Regions from separate parts of the Actinoallomurus vinaceus genome, predicted to be linked through region 2. Evidence: riboswitches for the same ligand, from Rfam matches in the RefSeq annotation. Region 2 holds a riboswitch; each other region holds the start of a gene.
What was found. Region 2 has a riboswitch for cyclic di-AMP ahead of ABEA24_RS18885 (C40 family peptidase). Riboswitches for the same ligand answer to the same signal wherever they lie in the genome.

Region 1 (3,201 bases), on a different contig from region 2:
CTCGGGCGCCTGCGGGGCGGACGCCGCGGGGGCGCTCTGCGCCGAGGATGCCGACTCCGGGGTGTTTCCGTAAGCGAGGGCGGTGGTCACGCCGGCGCCGGCCAGGGTGACGCCGGCGGCCGCGGTGGCGATGGCCTTCGTCGAGAACCTGATCATGGAAATTCCTTTCGGGGGCATGGGGGAACGGGGGCATGAGGGATGGGGGGATCCCAGGGGCGATGCCAGGGGGATTCGAAGGACCGCCCGGGAAGGGGAGGTCGGCGCGCGCCGCATCGCTCGGCGGCGACGCGGCACGCGCCGGCCCGGGCGATTACTGGGCGTACTCCGGGTAGCCGTAGCCCACGACAGAGGAGGTGCTCCGGGTCCGGATCTTCACGGCGTCGTCCGTGTTGCCCTCGACGGTCTGGATGGTGCCGTCGTGGTTGTCCTTGATGACCAGGCCGACGTGGTCGATGCCGTCGACACCGCCGCCGTTCCAGGAGAAGAAGACGACGGCCCCGGGCTTGGGCGCGTTGCCCCAGCGGCCCTGCGAGATGAACCACTTGGCGTGGGCCGGGGTGAACGCGTCAGCGCCCATTCCCTTGACGCCCAGCTGGTCGCCGACCCAGGAGACGAACATGTCGCACCACGAGGCGTTGGCGTAGTCGCCGACGGACCCGCCGTTCTCCGCCACGCCGCGCGCGGCGTACGGGGTGCCCATGAACCACTGGTTGAACTTGCTGCCGCCGGCCGCGTTCTCGGTGGTGCCGACCTGGGAGACGGCGAGCTTCAGCACGTCCGTGGCCGAGGGCAGCCTCTTCTGCACCTGCTTCTGCGGCGCGGCGAGGGCGCGCGTCTTGACGCGCGGGTCGTCGCGCAGGGCGTTGGTCTGGATCGCCCTACCCATACCGGGATTCGGTATCTGCGCGACATGGTGCGCCGCCTGGTGGGTCGCACCGGGGATCTGCGCGGAGAGAGCCGGCCCTGCGGAGGCCACGGTGATCGCGGCCGCGCCGGCGGTGGCGGTGCCGGCGATGACGCCGGCGAGGGTCTTGCGGTTCAGGGTGAAGCGGGGTTTGGCGTGTCGAGGGGACACAGGGGGGTACTCCTTCGGCTTCCATGCCGCTTACCGGGTTAGCTGACGGGTTCGGGCGTGGAAGCTGCCCTACGGCACGATGTGCCGATTCACCCCAGTGATGCGGTGGGTCCCCGGTTCCGCGAGGTGCGGATTCAGCGGGTCGCCCGCTCATGCGGGCGGCTCGAACAAAGAGACACGTCTGCCGTCGCCGGGCTAGGGGTAGCGGTGACGGCCGGTATTCAGATCAGGGCGGACTCGCGGACAAGGTTCTGCTCCTTACTTCCAGTACGCCTACCGGGTTAGCTGACGGGTTCGGGCGTGGAAGTCGGCCCTACGGCACAGGGGATGTGCCGATTCACCCCGGGACTTCTGATGGGTCCCCGGCTCCGTGATCTTCACGGACTCGACGTTGCCGCTCCCGCTCCAAAATGGATCAACGGGTAGTCCACGGGAGTGGCGCGTTTTGGGATATGAACCGTCTCGGCTCTGTACGGAGGCCCTCGCACGCGTCTTCGCGCCGCGCTGTCTGCGCTGGTGGGCCGGCCGTGCCGGCGGATGTCGGGCGGCGCGTGGGGGGCGTCGCCGGACTGAGAGGAACATATCAGACAAATAGCGACGTGCCAAATACCACCGTCGGACATAAGTCACGTGATGGGTGCCACAAAGATCGCTATAAAGATCAATCCGGCAGCCGTTTGATCGACTTTTACCTTTCCGGCCAGAACAATCATGAGTGGCCGCAAAGGGCGATCAGCGTCGCCACATATCCGAACAGCCTTACGGCGCAGGGTATTCCGCGGCCCGTCACGGCAGGTGACCGCCGCCCGGTAGGAGGCGCGCCGGAGCGCCACGGAGGGAAGGTGTCAGCGCGCCACGGAGGGAAGGTGTCAGCGCGCCACGGAGGGAAGGTGTCAGCCCGCTGCCGCGACGCGATCGCCACGCGTCAGGATCTCGCGATAACGCTGCACGGTGATCTCCGCCACCTCGGGCGCGGCGCCCAGCACGGGCGAGACCGCCACCGCCCCGGCCTCCAGGGACTCCTCGCGGACCTTGTCCGCGAAGTAGCCCGGGGCCAGGAAGTAGGACGCCACCGCCACTCGCGGCGCGCCCGCGTCGTACAGCATGCGTACGGCTTCGGCAGGGGTGGGACGGGCCGCGGAGGCGTACGCGGGGACGACGGAGCGCCAGCCGCGCCAGTCCCGCGCCATCCGGCCGATCGTCGCGTTCGCCGCCGGATCGCTGGAACCGGCGGCGGCGAGCACCAGAGCGGTGCCCGGGTCGGGGCGGACGCCGACCTCGGCGAGCCGCCGCTCCAGGGCCCGCGTCATCAGCGGGTGCGGGCCCAGCGTCGCCCCGTAGTGCAGGGTCAGCCGCGGGTGGGCGCTGTGTACCTCGCTGAGCGCCCCCGGGATGTCGGTCTTGCTGTGGTACGCCGCGGTGAGCAGCAGAGGGAGCACGACGGCCTCGTCGGCCCCCTCTCCGACGAGACCACCGAGCGCCTGCCCCGGGGCCGGGGGAGCGTGGTCGAGATACGAGGTCACGACCCGCACCCCCGATGAACGACGAACAAGATCGAGAAGTTCCTCGATCGTCGCCGCCGCACGGGGATCCCGGCTGCCGTGGGCCACCACGACCAGCGGGATCGTCCGCGTGCTCAGAGGTTGATGCCGCATTCGGTCTTTCCGGTGCCGGCCCAGCGTCCGCTGCGCGGGTCCTCGCCCGGCGCGACCTGCTTGGTGCAGGGCTCGCAGCCGATCGAGGGGTACCCGTCGTACTGCAGCGGGTTCACCAGGATGCCGTGCTCCTCGATGTAGTCGTGGAGCTGGGCCTGGGTCCAGCGGGCGAGGGGGTTGACCTTGACCTTCCCGCGCGCGGCGTTCCACTCGACCACGCGCGAGCCGCGCCGGTGCGAGGTCTCCTCACGCCGGATGCCCGTGATCCACGCGAGGTACGGCTCGAGCGCGCGGTTCAGCGGCTCGACCTTGCGCAGGTGGCAGCACAGGTCCGGGTTCCGGCCGTACAGCCGGGGCCCGAGGTCGCGCTCCTGCTCGGCGACGGTCCGGGAGGGGGTGACGTTGACCACGTTGACCGGGTAGACGGCCTCGACGGCGTCACGCGTGCCGACCGTCTCGGCGAAGTGGTAG
Region 2 (3,201 bases):
GCCAAAGGCCAGCTCGGCTACCACGAGAAAGCCAGCGGTTACACGAAATTCGGCGACTGGTACGGCAAGCATGTCGACAAGGACTCCTCCTACACGGACGCTCCTTGGTGCGACATGTTCCTCGCGTGGGCGGCCAACAAGGCCGGCGTCGAGGACTGGACCGGGCAGTTCGCCTCCACTCCCGACCACGCCAACTGGTTCAAGAAGCACGACGCCTGGGGCCACAAGGCCGAGCCCGGCGCGATCGTCTTCTTCTCCTGGTCGGGCGGCAAGAGCATCGGCGACATCGAGCACGTCGGCATCGTCGAGCGGGTCGACGGCCACACGCTGCACACGATCGAGGCCAACCACAACAACGCGCTGCTGCGCGCCACCCGGGACATCAGCCAGGTCGTCGGCTTCGGCTACCCCTCCAAGGTGAAGGTGAAGTCGGCCCCCGCGCAGACCGCCCAGCAGACGGCGCAGAACGAGAAGTACGCTCCCAAGCACGCCGCTCCGACGCCCGCCGTCAAGGAGATCGGCCAGGATCCCGTGGCGAAGGTCGACACGCACACGATCGCGTCGCACGACCCGGCGCCCGCGCCGACCTCCCTGCCGGACCAGCAGGCCGCCCTCACCGGGCTGCTCGCCGTCGTCCTGTTCGGCACGGTGGCCCTGGCCGTCGGCAAGTCGAAGGTCAAGGTGCCCGTCTCGGCGCCGAACGTCCGGGTCCGCAAGCGCGGCAAGCACCACCGCACGCCGGTCGAGCTGCCCGCCGAGGTCAGCGTGGCCGACCTGGATGCCGCCGACGCCGGCACCATGGTCATGCCCGTCCTGTCCGCCGAGGCCGCCGCCAAGGCCGAGGACAAGGAGTTCTGGGGCAAGATCTCCGAGCTGGAGGAGGACGTCGAGCTGGCGTTCTGGAACACCCTGCACGCTGCGGTGGCCCAGAACAGCTCCGAGGCCGAGTCCGAGTCCGTCCTCTCCTGAGCGAGCGCGTCCGAACGTCACGCCGGTCCCCGTTTCCTCCCGATCCGGAGGGGGCGGGGACCGTGTGCGTGTAGGCGCAAAGGACCAGCCCCCACATCACCCGGAGTGACCATCCTCCGATCCCCCGGGCCATCTCCGCATGTTCTCGTTGGCGGCCTCGTCACTATCCGTTAATCTCCAGCGAGTCGTCACCGGCCGAGAGACGGCCGGACCGCCGAATCGCCCGTCGCGTCAGCCGGCGCGCCGGGGAACCGGGGACCCACTCGCGAAGCCATGGGGCACCTCCCTGCCTTCGCATCCGGGGTGAATCCGCGCCCGTCGCCGACGGTGCGCGGTAGGGCTTCTCTTCCGTCCGAACCCGTCAGCTAACCCGGTAGGCGGCCTGAGGAGAGGAGCACTGGATGGCGTCATCGCACCCTGCGGGCAGCCGCGATCCCCATCATCCCGGGAAGGGCACGGCTCGCCGCACGGCCACCGTGACCTTCACACACGACCCTCACCACCCGCCGAAGGCCACGGCACACCGTACGGCCGCCATAGCCCTCACACAGGGCGCCCACCACCCGCCGAAGGCCACCGCCCGCCGTACGGCCGCCGTGGCCTTGGCGCTCGTCGTCGCCGGGCTCGCATCGCCCGCGCTGGCGGACACCGCCCGGCCCGGTCCCGGGATCGACGCGCTCCGGCAGCGCGCCGACCAGCTGAACAACCAGCTGGAGCAGCTCACCGAGCAGTACAACGGCCTCAAGGTACGCCTGGAGCAGGCCCAGCGGGCGGCCGTCGTCGCCGGCCAGACCTCGGCCCGGGCGGCGCAGGCGCTCAAGGCCATCCAGCGCAAGGTCGGCCGGTTCGTGGCGACGCGTTACATGAGCGGCGGCAACGACGACTCCCCCAGCCTCCTCGCCGCCTCCGACCCGCGCGCCGTCCTCGACCGGGCCGCGACCCTGCACTACTTCACGCAGCAGGACGACACCGAGATCCGGCAGCTCACCCAGGCCATCCAGAACGCCCAGTGGACCTGCCAGGACGCCCGGGAGCGCGCCGCGGAGGCGGCCCGGCTCAGGGGCCGGCTCGCCAGGCAGCGGACGGTCATCCGGCACGACCTGGAGAAGGTCCGCAGGCCGCTGCTGCGCGACGCCGTCGAGCGCGCCGGCAAGGGCGAGACGGTGCCTCCCATCCCCGGCGGACCCGGCAAGGCCGTCGGTGCCGTACGGGCCGCGCTGTCGCAGCTCGGCGTGCCGTACGTGTGGGGTGGCGCGGCGGCCGGCCGGGGGTTCGACTGCTCGGGCCTGACCATGTGGGCCTACAAGCAGGTCGGCGTCAATCTGCCGCACTACGGCGGCGACCAGTGGAACGCCGGCGTGCACGTCTCCCGGGACCAGCTCGAACCCGGCGACCTGGTGTTCTTCTACACCGACATCCACCACATGGGGATGTACATCGGCGACGGGAAGTTCGTCCACGCGCCGCACACCGGCGACCACGTCCGCGTCGCCGACCTGTCGACCCGCCCGTTCGCCGGCGCCGTACGCGTCGTGTGACGGCCGCCGGACCCCGGACGGGTCGTTCGGATCACTCCCCGAAGCGGGACGTCCCGGCGGCCGTACAGACCAGGGCAGGGACGTCCCCGGCGATCACTTCCCGACGCGGGACGTCTCGGCGGCCCGTACGGACGCAGGGGCGTCCCCGGCGGTCACTTCCCGATGCGGTACATCTCGGCGACCATGAAGGCCAGGTCGAGCGCCTGGCCGCGGTTGAGCCGGGGGTCGCAGGCGGTCTCGTACCGCTGGTGCAGGTCGTCCTCGACGATGTCGTGGCCGCCACCGACGCACTCGGTGACGTCGTCGCCGGTGAACTCGATGTGCACGCCGCCCGGGTGGGTGCCGAGCGCCCGGTGCACCTCGAAGAAGCCGGCGACCTCGTCCACCACGTCGTCGAACCGGCGGGTCTTGTACCCGCTCTCCGCCTCGAAGGTGTTGCCGTGCATCGGGTCGCAGATCCAGGCGACCTGGGCGCCGCTCGCGGTGACCTTCTCCACCAGGGTGGGGAGGTTGTCGCGGATCCGCCCGGCGCCCATGCGGGTGACGAACGTGAGCCGTCCGGGCTCCCGGTCGGGATCGAGCCGGTCGATGAGCGCGAGGGCGTCCTCGGCGGTCGTGGTCGGCCCGAGCTTCACGCCGATCGGGTTGCGGATGCGCCGCATGAAGTCCACGTGCGCGCCGTCGAGCTGCCGGG
Region 3 (3,201 bases), on a different contig from region 2:
GTCGGCACGCCCGGGTTCATGTCCCCGGAACTGCTGACCGGTCAGCCGCTCACGCCGGCCTGCGACGTGTTCGCTCTCGGCCTGGTGCTGGCCCACGCGGCCGGGGTGCGGCCGTTCGGCGAGGGGCCGGTCGAGGCGCTCAACTACCGGATCGTCCACCAGGACCCCGATCTGACCGGCCTCGACGGCGGCCTGGCCGACGTGGTGCACGCATGCCTGGCCAAAGACCCGGCCGGCCGTCCGACACCCGCCGCCCTCATCGGCCTGTTGTCGGATGGGGGCGAACCTGGCCCGTGGCTTCCCGGCGACCTCCAGACCATGGTCGCCACACGTCTGGCACCCGCGAGCGAACCACCCACCGGCGGCCCGCGCACCCCATCTCACACCCCGTTCGACGGCGGCGCGAAGAGCGTGAAGCAGGCGTACCGCTGCGCCGAGTGCGGCTGGCAGACGTCCAAGTGGGTCGGGCGCTGCGGGGCGTGCCAGGCGTGGGGCACAGTTGACGTGGCGGGCGCGGCCAAGCCCGCACGGGTCGTGACGCCCGGCGTCGTCTACCAGACGACTCTGCGGAACGACGCTGGCAGCTTCTTTTCGGGGCTCGGCGGCGTAGTCCTGTGCTGCTTCGGATGGTATGGGGGTGTCATTCGTTCTCCCCGCCCAGTCTGGTTTCTGATAGTAGTCGGCGCAATTTTTGGGCTGTTGGGGGTCTTCCTCATGTATGAGGCATTGCGGGGGAGCGCACGCAGACTGGTGATCACCGCGTCCGGCTTGGACGTCACCGTCGGCGAAGAACGCCACGCCTACGAGTGGGACGACGTGGCCAAGGTGACCATCATGAGACACGAGGATGGCGAAGCCTATATCTACGTCTACCCGAACCCGCATTGGAGCCCGCCTAAGAACGCCGAAGAAGGTCCAGGAAATGGCTGGGTCCCTGTGGGCCGCATTGACGAGTTCGGCACCCCCCCGAAAATCGTTGAGAAGGCGATCGCCCACTACGCCGGACCGGTCTGGGAACCTCCACCTGACTCCCTGTTGGAAGCCGACTCGGCCGACGTTTGGCGCCCGGACACCTCCAGGTCGTGATCACCGAGTCCGGTGATCACCGGCATCGCTCGCCGTGACGCGGCCGAACACCCCGTGGACGAGGCCGACCCGCATGGATCGCGTCCCCGAAGGGACGCTCGGCCGGGCCGATCGCGCCGACGCCGGACGTCAGAGGGTCCGGCGTCGGCGCGGGGAGGCCGCGGTCGTCAGCCGTACTGGGGATAGCCGTAGCCGACGACCTGGTCGGTGCTGCGGGTACGGATCCGCACGGCGTCGTCGGTGTTGCCCTCGACGGTCTGGATGGTGCCGTTGTGGTTGTCCTTGACGACCAGGCCGACGTGGTCGATGTCGTCGATGCCGTGGCCGCCGTTCCAGGCGAAGAACACGACCGCGCCGGGTTTGGGAGCGCTTCCCCAGCGATGCTGCTGCTGGAACCACCGGGCGTGCTCCGGGGTGAAGGCGTCGCCGCCGATTCCCTTGACGCCCACCTGCGCGCCCACCCAGGTGACGAACATGTCGCACCAACTCGCGTTGGCGTAGTCGCCGATCGACCCGCCGTCCCGCTGGACGCCCCTCTTGGCGAACGGCGAGGACATGAACCACTGGTTGAACTTGGTGCCGCCGGCGGCGGTCTCCGTCGTGCCGACCTGGGAGAGGGCCAGCTTCAGCGCGTCGGCGGCGGTCGGCACCTTCTGCGGACGATTCTCCTTCGGTTTCTTAATGGGCCTGGCGTCCAGTCCCCGGCCGGGAATGGGCCACTGCTTGGCCTGGCTCGCCGGGGGGAACGGGATCGCGGCCGAGGCGCCCACGGCATGGTGGGGAAGAGCAACGGTGGGTGACGCCTCGGCCGGCCCGGCCGCGGTCAAAATGATCGCGGCCGCACCGCCTGTTGCGATGCCGGCGAAGGCAGGAATGAGACGGACCGCGGACGGCGTCTTCTCGGGTCGGGGGACACAGGGCACCGGGGGAACTCCTTGGCTTCCATTCCGCTTACCGGGTTAGCTGACGGGTTCGGGCGGGAAGCTGCCCTACGGCACGAGGGGACGTGCCGATTCACCCCGGGACTTCTGTGGGTCCCCGGTTCCGCGGGGGGCGCGGATTCAGCGGGCCGCCCGTACGACGGACGGCGTCAAAAGAGGATGGGGGAATGGCCGCCATTGTGATGGCGGCGCGCGGTTTGGAGATGAACCGGCTCGGTCGAGCGCGCCCCGGGCACGCGTCTTCGCAAACGCGCTATCGCCTGGGACGACGGATTGGCCATCGCCGGCGGATATGCGGGCGACGCATACGAGGCGCCGCGAGAGTTATAGGAACATAGCAGGACAAAACACGCGCATAACACTAGGCAATTATGTGATCTGGGTCACTTAATCGCCGAGACTGGCGCTACGAAGCCTCGCAGAACACAACTGGTGTGCATCTTGCGACTATTTCGCCTAATGAGATTAGAAAGGCCATTTGTCGCTGAATGATGCTGATGTGACGGGAGAGGCCAGTGTTCTCCCGCGATCAGTCGCCGACCTCCACCGCGAGCCGGGTCAGCTGGACGCGGGAGGCCACCTCGAGCTTGCGGAAGATGTGGCGCAGGTGGAAGGCGACGGTGTGCGCGCTCATGAACAGCTGATCGGCGACCTCGCGGTTGGTGAGGCCCTGGGCGACGAGCTCGGCGACACGGCGTTCGGTGTCGGTGAGGCTGGCCCAGCCGGAGACGGGCCGGTCGGCCCGGCTCCAGTGCCGGCGCCGGATGCCCAGCCGCCTGAGCCGGCGGCGGACCCGAGCGGCGTCGCGCACCGCTCCGAGGGCCGAATAGCCCGCCAGCGCGGCGTCCAGGCCGCCGATGGCCTCCCGGCGTGTCCCGGGGCCGTCCGCCGCGAGCAGGCCTCCCAGATCCTCCGCCGCCGAGGCGCGCGCCCACGGGTCGGCGTATCGTTCGGCGGCGCGCCGCAGGGCGGCCCGATCACGGTCGAGCAGGCCGCGCGCGTGCGTCGCGGTGACACCGACGTCGGCGAAGACAGGGTGGTCCGCGGCCAGCCGGTCCATCGCCGCGACCACCCGCTCAGCGTGGGCCCGGTCGCCGAGGGCGAGCGCCGTCCGTACGAGCCACGGCGCCGCGGTCGGCTCGCCGACCAGGGTCCAGCAGTTCGCCGCGGCCTC
Region 4 (3,201 bases), on a different contig from region 2:
GCATCGCCGGCACGGCCGAGGATTCGCCTGAGGCGGTCGCGGTCCTCAGACCGGATTCCCGGCACATCCGCATGGCGGACCAGAGCGACCAGGCCTCGCGCGTGGATCGCCCGCGCGGCCGTCGCCGTCGCCGCCAGCAGCCGACGATCGCTGGGCTCATCCACGCGCCAGGTCGGAGGGTCCGCGGGAAGGTGAACGTGGTCTTCGATCCGGTAGGTCGAATCAATCGCTATTCGGCGCGCATGAAAGAGCCAGCGCTCGACCTGTCCGAGGAAGGCGAGGGTCCGAGCCGCCGCTCCGGACGGCAGGTTTCCGTCGTCGTAGGGATGGATGGCGTCGAGTAGGTGTTCACCGAGCGTTTGCAGCGCATAGGCGTTCCAGACGCAGAGCAACCGTCCCGCAGCGGCGGATGTCTGGTCGGATGATCCGGTCGGCCGGCCGAGGAGGTCACGTCGCCATCGTTCCGCGTCTTCGAGTTCTCGACGGACGACAGAACCCCCACGGCGGTAACCCTCAAGGGTCCGTGCGGGAAGTTGACCATCGAGGGCTCGTACCGCCCGAATGTCTCCGCCAGACACACTCATCGCGCTCGGTCCGCCCCACGCCGCCACTGGAAGTCGTTTCATATTCGGAAAGGTGTGATCTCCACGCCGACGACGCCCCTGTTGGTGATGACGGCACCGCGCCGGACCTCAACCGCCCAGAGCGGCGCATGGAAGGCCAGGTCGTAGCGGCCCGTCCCGACGAATCGGCTACGGCTCGACGTGGCCGACCACAGGGAGAAGAGCCTCGTCAACGGCCGGAGGACACTGCCGACCTTGATGAGCCTGCCTTCTGACTCGTGTCGGCCACGACCGAATGAAGCGAGTCCCAGAACGCGAGTTCCGTGTCCTCCTCCAGCTCAGAGATCTTGCCCCAGAATTCGCGATCCTCGGCCTGCGCCGCCGCGTGCGCGGTGAGCGCAGGCATGACGGTCGTACTCGCGTCGGCGTCCTCGAGATGAGCTACGGTGACATCCGCCGGCAGCTCGGCCGGAGTGCGGTGGTGCCTTCCGCGTTTGCGAAGCTGCACTCCGGAAGAGGGCACCGGCACCTTGACCTTGGACTTGGCGATGGCCAGCGCGGCCGTTCCGAATACGACGACGGCCAGGAGCCCGGTCAACGCGGCACCTTGCTCGGCGAACGCGGATGGCTTTTCCGGTGCTGAGTGAGTCGTCTGGACGGCATGCGTCGCCGGCCCGACGTCGCTGACGAGCGACCCGACCGAGGGCGGCGGAGCGGAGTGCTTCGGAACGTACTTCTCCCCCGTCTTCTGCTCTGCCTTCTGCTCCGTGCCCGGGATCGACTTGCCCTTGACCTTCACCTTCGCCGGATACCCGAACCCGACGACCTGGCTGATGTCCCGGGTCGCGCGCAGCAATGCATTGTTGTGGTTGGCCTCGATGGTGTGCAGCGTGTGGCCGTCGACCTTCTCCACGATGCCGACGTGTTCGATGCCGCCGATGCTCTTGTTCCCGGAGAAGGAGAAGAAGACGATCGCTCCTGGCTCGGGCTTGTGTCCCCAGGCATGATGCTTCTGGAACCACAGCGCGTGCTGGGGTGTGGAGGCGAACTCGCCCGCCCAGTCCTCAACACCGGCCTTGTCGGCAGCCCAGGCCAGGAACATGTCGCACCAGGGGGCCGTCTTGTAGTAGGAGCCCTTGTCGACATGCTTGCCGTACCAGTCGCCGTACTTGGTGTAACCGCCGCTCTTCTCGGCGTACCCGAGCTGGCTCTTGGCGATCTGCAGCAGCTTGTGTCCTACCGGATCCATCGCTCTCCCTATACCGCCGACCGGGTTAGCTGACGGGTTCGGGCCAGGGAAGCCCTACCGCACAGGCGGATTCACCCCAGAGACAGATGGGTCCCCGGCTCCCGCGCCGCCGGCTGCGGCACAGGACTAGGCGGATCAGACCGTACCTCCCTGGTGGGAGGTAGATCGCAGTCCGACTCCGACGCAATGTAGTAGCAATGTCGCGGAAGCGGCAAGTGAGCCTGGAGATAAGAACTGAGAGAATCAGCGGTCTCACCGATCGCGTCTCACCCAACCACCTAGCGTCACGCTGGAGCGATGTTCCACCGCACGACTCACCCGAAGGCCACGGCGGCGAGTCGTCATCTCGCCGTCACCGCTGCCCCAGATCGCTCCGCTCGCCCTCGCTTACTACTCTCTGTAGGAGATGTTCAACGATCATCCCTGCATCGCGGTATCGCTCCCGCCGCGAGGTGCCGCCCCGTCATCGGATATTGGCGACATCCCGATCTGAGGAGGTACCGCTTCGTCTCGAGACATCGAGCAGAAGCTGAACGCCGGCACCTGACATTCGAAGGCGCGAGCTGGTAGATGGACCTCGGTTAAGGTCCCACGCCCGAAACTCCAACAGTCGAAGGACTGACACATATTCGGTCCAACTTTTTTCGGGTTGCCAAACCATTAAGGAGTTACCACCCTCACCTTAAACAGCTATGGCGATCTTCTGGCTATGGTTACACCCGTGATGGCGTTCGCCAGGATCCCCGCGTTAGGTCGAGATCGCACCGGCCTGCTTATCCACGGTTTCCTGTCGCTGTTGGTCTTCATGGCATACGGATGCCCATGCGTTCCAGCAGGACATCTTCATAGCGATTTCCATCGCACTTTCACCATCACCTCCCCCTCGCATTCGATGCCCACGTTCGGACACGGGACCTGCGACAACAGCGGGCATAGATGCCACGACGATCCGCCGATGGGATCGACCTCTGACAGTCAGCTACGGATGGGTCTTTCCTGCCAACGTGCTCCCATGTCTTCGCACGTCATGCCCATGTTCGCGTGGGTGAACGCCGAGGCGAACGGGCGGGAGCGGTCACCGCCGATATCGGCACACACAGGTCACTCAGTACGCCACGACTGGGCTGCCGCCCTGGCCGTTCTGTGCGTTTTCCGATCCTGATCAGTCGCGCGCGTCGGCACCACGCCGGCGCAGAAGGCCCACTGTCACGCCGCGCGACCGATAAGGACCATCACCCATGCGAACAGCGCATACGTATGTGCCGGAGCTCCTGGACGTCATCGGGTGCACACCCGTGATACGTCTTCGCAACCTCACGACTCAGGACGAGGCGCAACTCGTCGTCAAGCTGGAAGGCACGAATCCGGCCGGCAGCCTGAAGGACCGAC

Region 1: linked by a shared signal. The riboswitch ahead of ABEA24_RS23695 (CHAP domain-containing protein) and the one ahead of ABEA24_RS18885 (C40 family peptidase) in region 2 are both predicted to bind cyclic di-AMP.
Region 3: linked by a shared signal. The riboswitch ahead of ABEA24_RS43555 (CHAP domain-containing protein) and the one ahead of ABEA24_RS18885 (C40 family peptidase) in region 2 are both predicted to bind cyclic di-AMP.
Region 4: linked by a shared signal. The riboswitch ahead of ABEA24_RS24695 (CHAP domain-containing protein) and the one ahead of ABEA24_RS18885 (C40 family peptidase) in region 2 are both predicted to bind cyclic di-AMP.

The regions. Positions count from the first base shown of each region.
Region 1 covers NZ_BAABHK010000006.1:445,067-448,267, forward strand. The annotation lists gene ABEA24_RS23690 (RlpA-like double-psi beta-barrel domain-containing protein) at 1-156, opposite strand, end outside; gene ABEA24_RS23695 (CHAP domain-containing protein) at 311-1,075, opposite strand; cyclic di-AMP (ydaO/yuaA leader) riboswitch at 1,089-1,225, opposite strand; cyclic di-AMP (ydaO/yuaA leader) riboswitch at 1,332-1,476, opposite strand; gene ABEA24_RS23700 (sirohydrochlorin chelatase) at 1,969-2,730, opposite strand; gene ABEA24_RS23705 (phosphoadenylyl-sulfate reductase) at 2,712-3,201, opposite strand, start outside.
Region 2 covers NZ_BAABHK010000005.1:28,942-32,142, reverse strand. The annotation lists gene ABEA24_RS18890 (CHAP domain-containing protein) at 1-969, shown strand, start outside; cyclic di-AMP (ydaO/yuaA leader) riboswitch at 1,172-1,366, shown strand; gene ABEA24_RS18885 (C40 family peptidase) at 1,371-2,507, shown strand; gene ABEA24_RS18880 (class II 3-deoxy-7-phosphoheptulonate synthase) at 2,660-3,201, opposite strand, start outside.
Region 3 covers NZ_BAABHK010000018.1:109,306-112,506, reverse strand. The annotation lists gene ABEA24_RS43560 (serine/threonine-protein kinase) at 1-1,086, shown strand, start outside; gene ABEA24_RS43555 (CHAP domain-containing protein) at 1,254-2,009, opposite strand; cyclic di-AMP (ydaO/yuaA leader) riboswitch at 2,021-2,163, opposite strand; gene ABEA24_RS43550 (LuxR C-terminal-related transcriptional regulator) at 2,557-3,201, opposite strand, start outside.
Region 4 covers NZ_BAABHK010000007.1:76,447-79,647, forward strand. The annotation lists gene ABEA24_RS24690 (hypothetical protein) at 1-392, opposite strand, end outside; gene ABEA24_RS24695 (CHAP domain-containing protein) at 793-1,812, opposite strand; cyclic di-AMP (ydaO/yuaA leader) riboswitch at 1,812-1,955, opposite strand; gene ABEA24_RS24700 (cysteine synthase family protein) at 3,051-3,201, shown strand, end outside.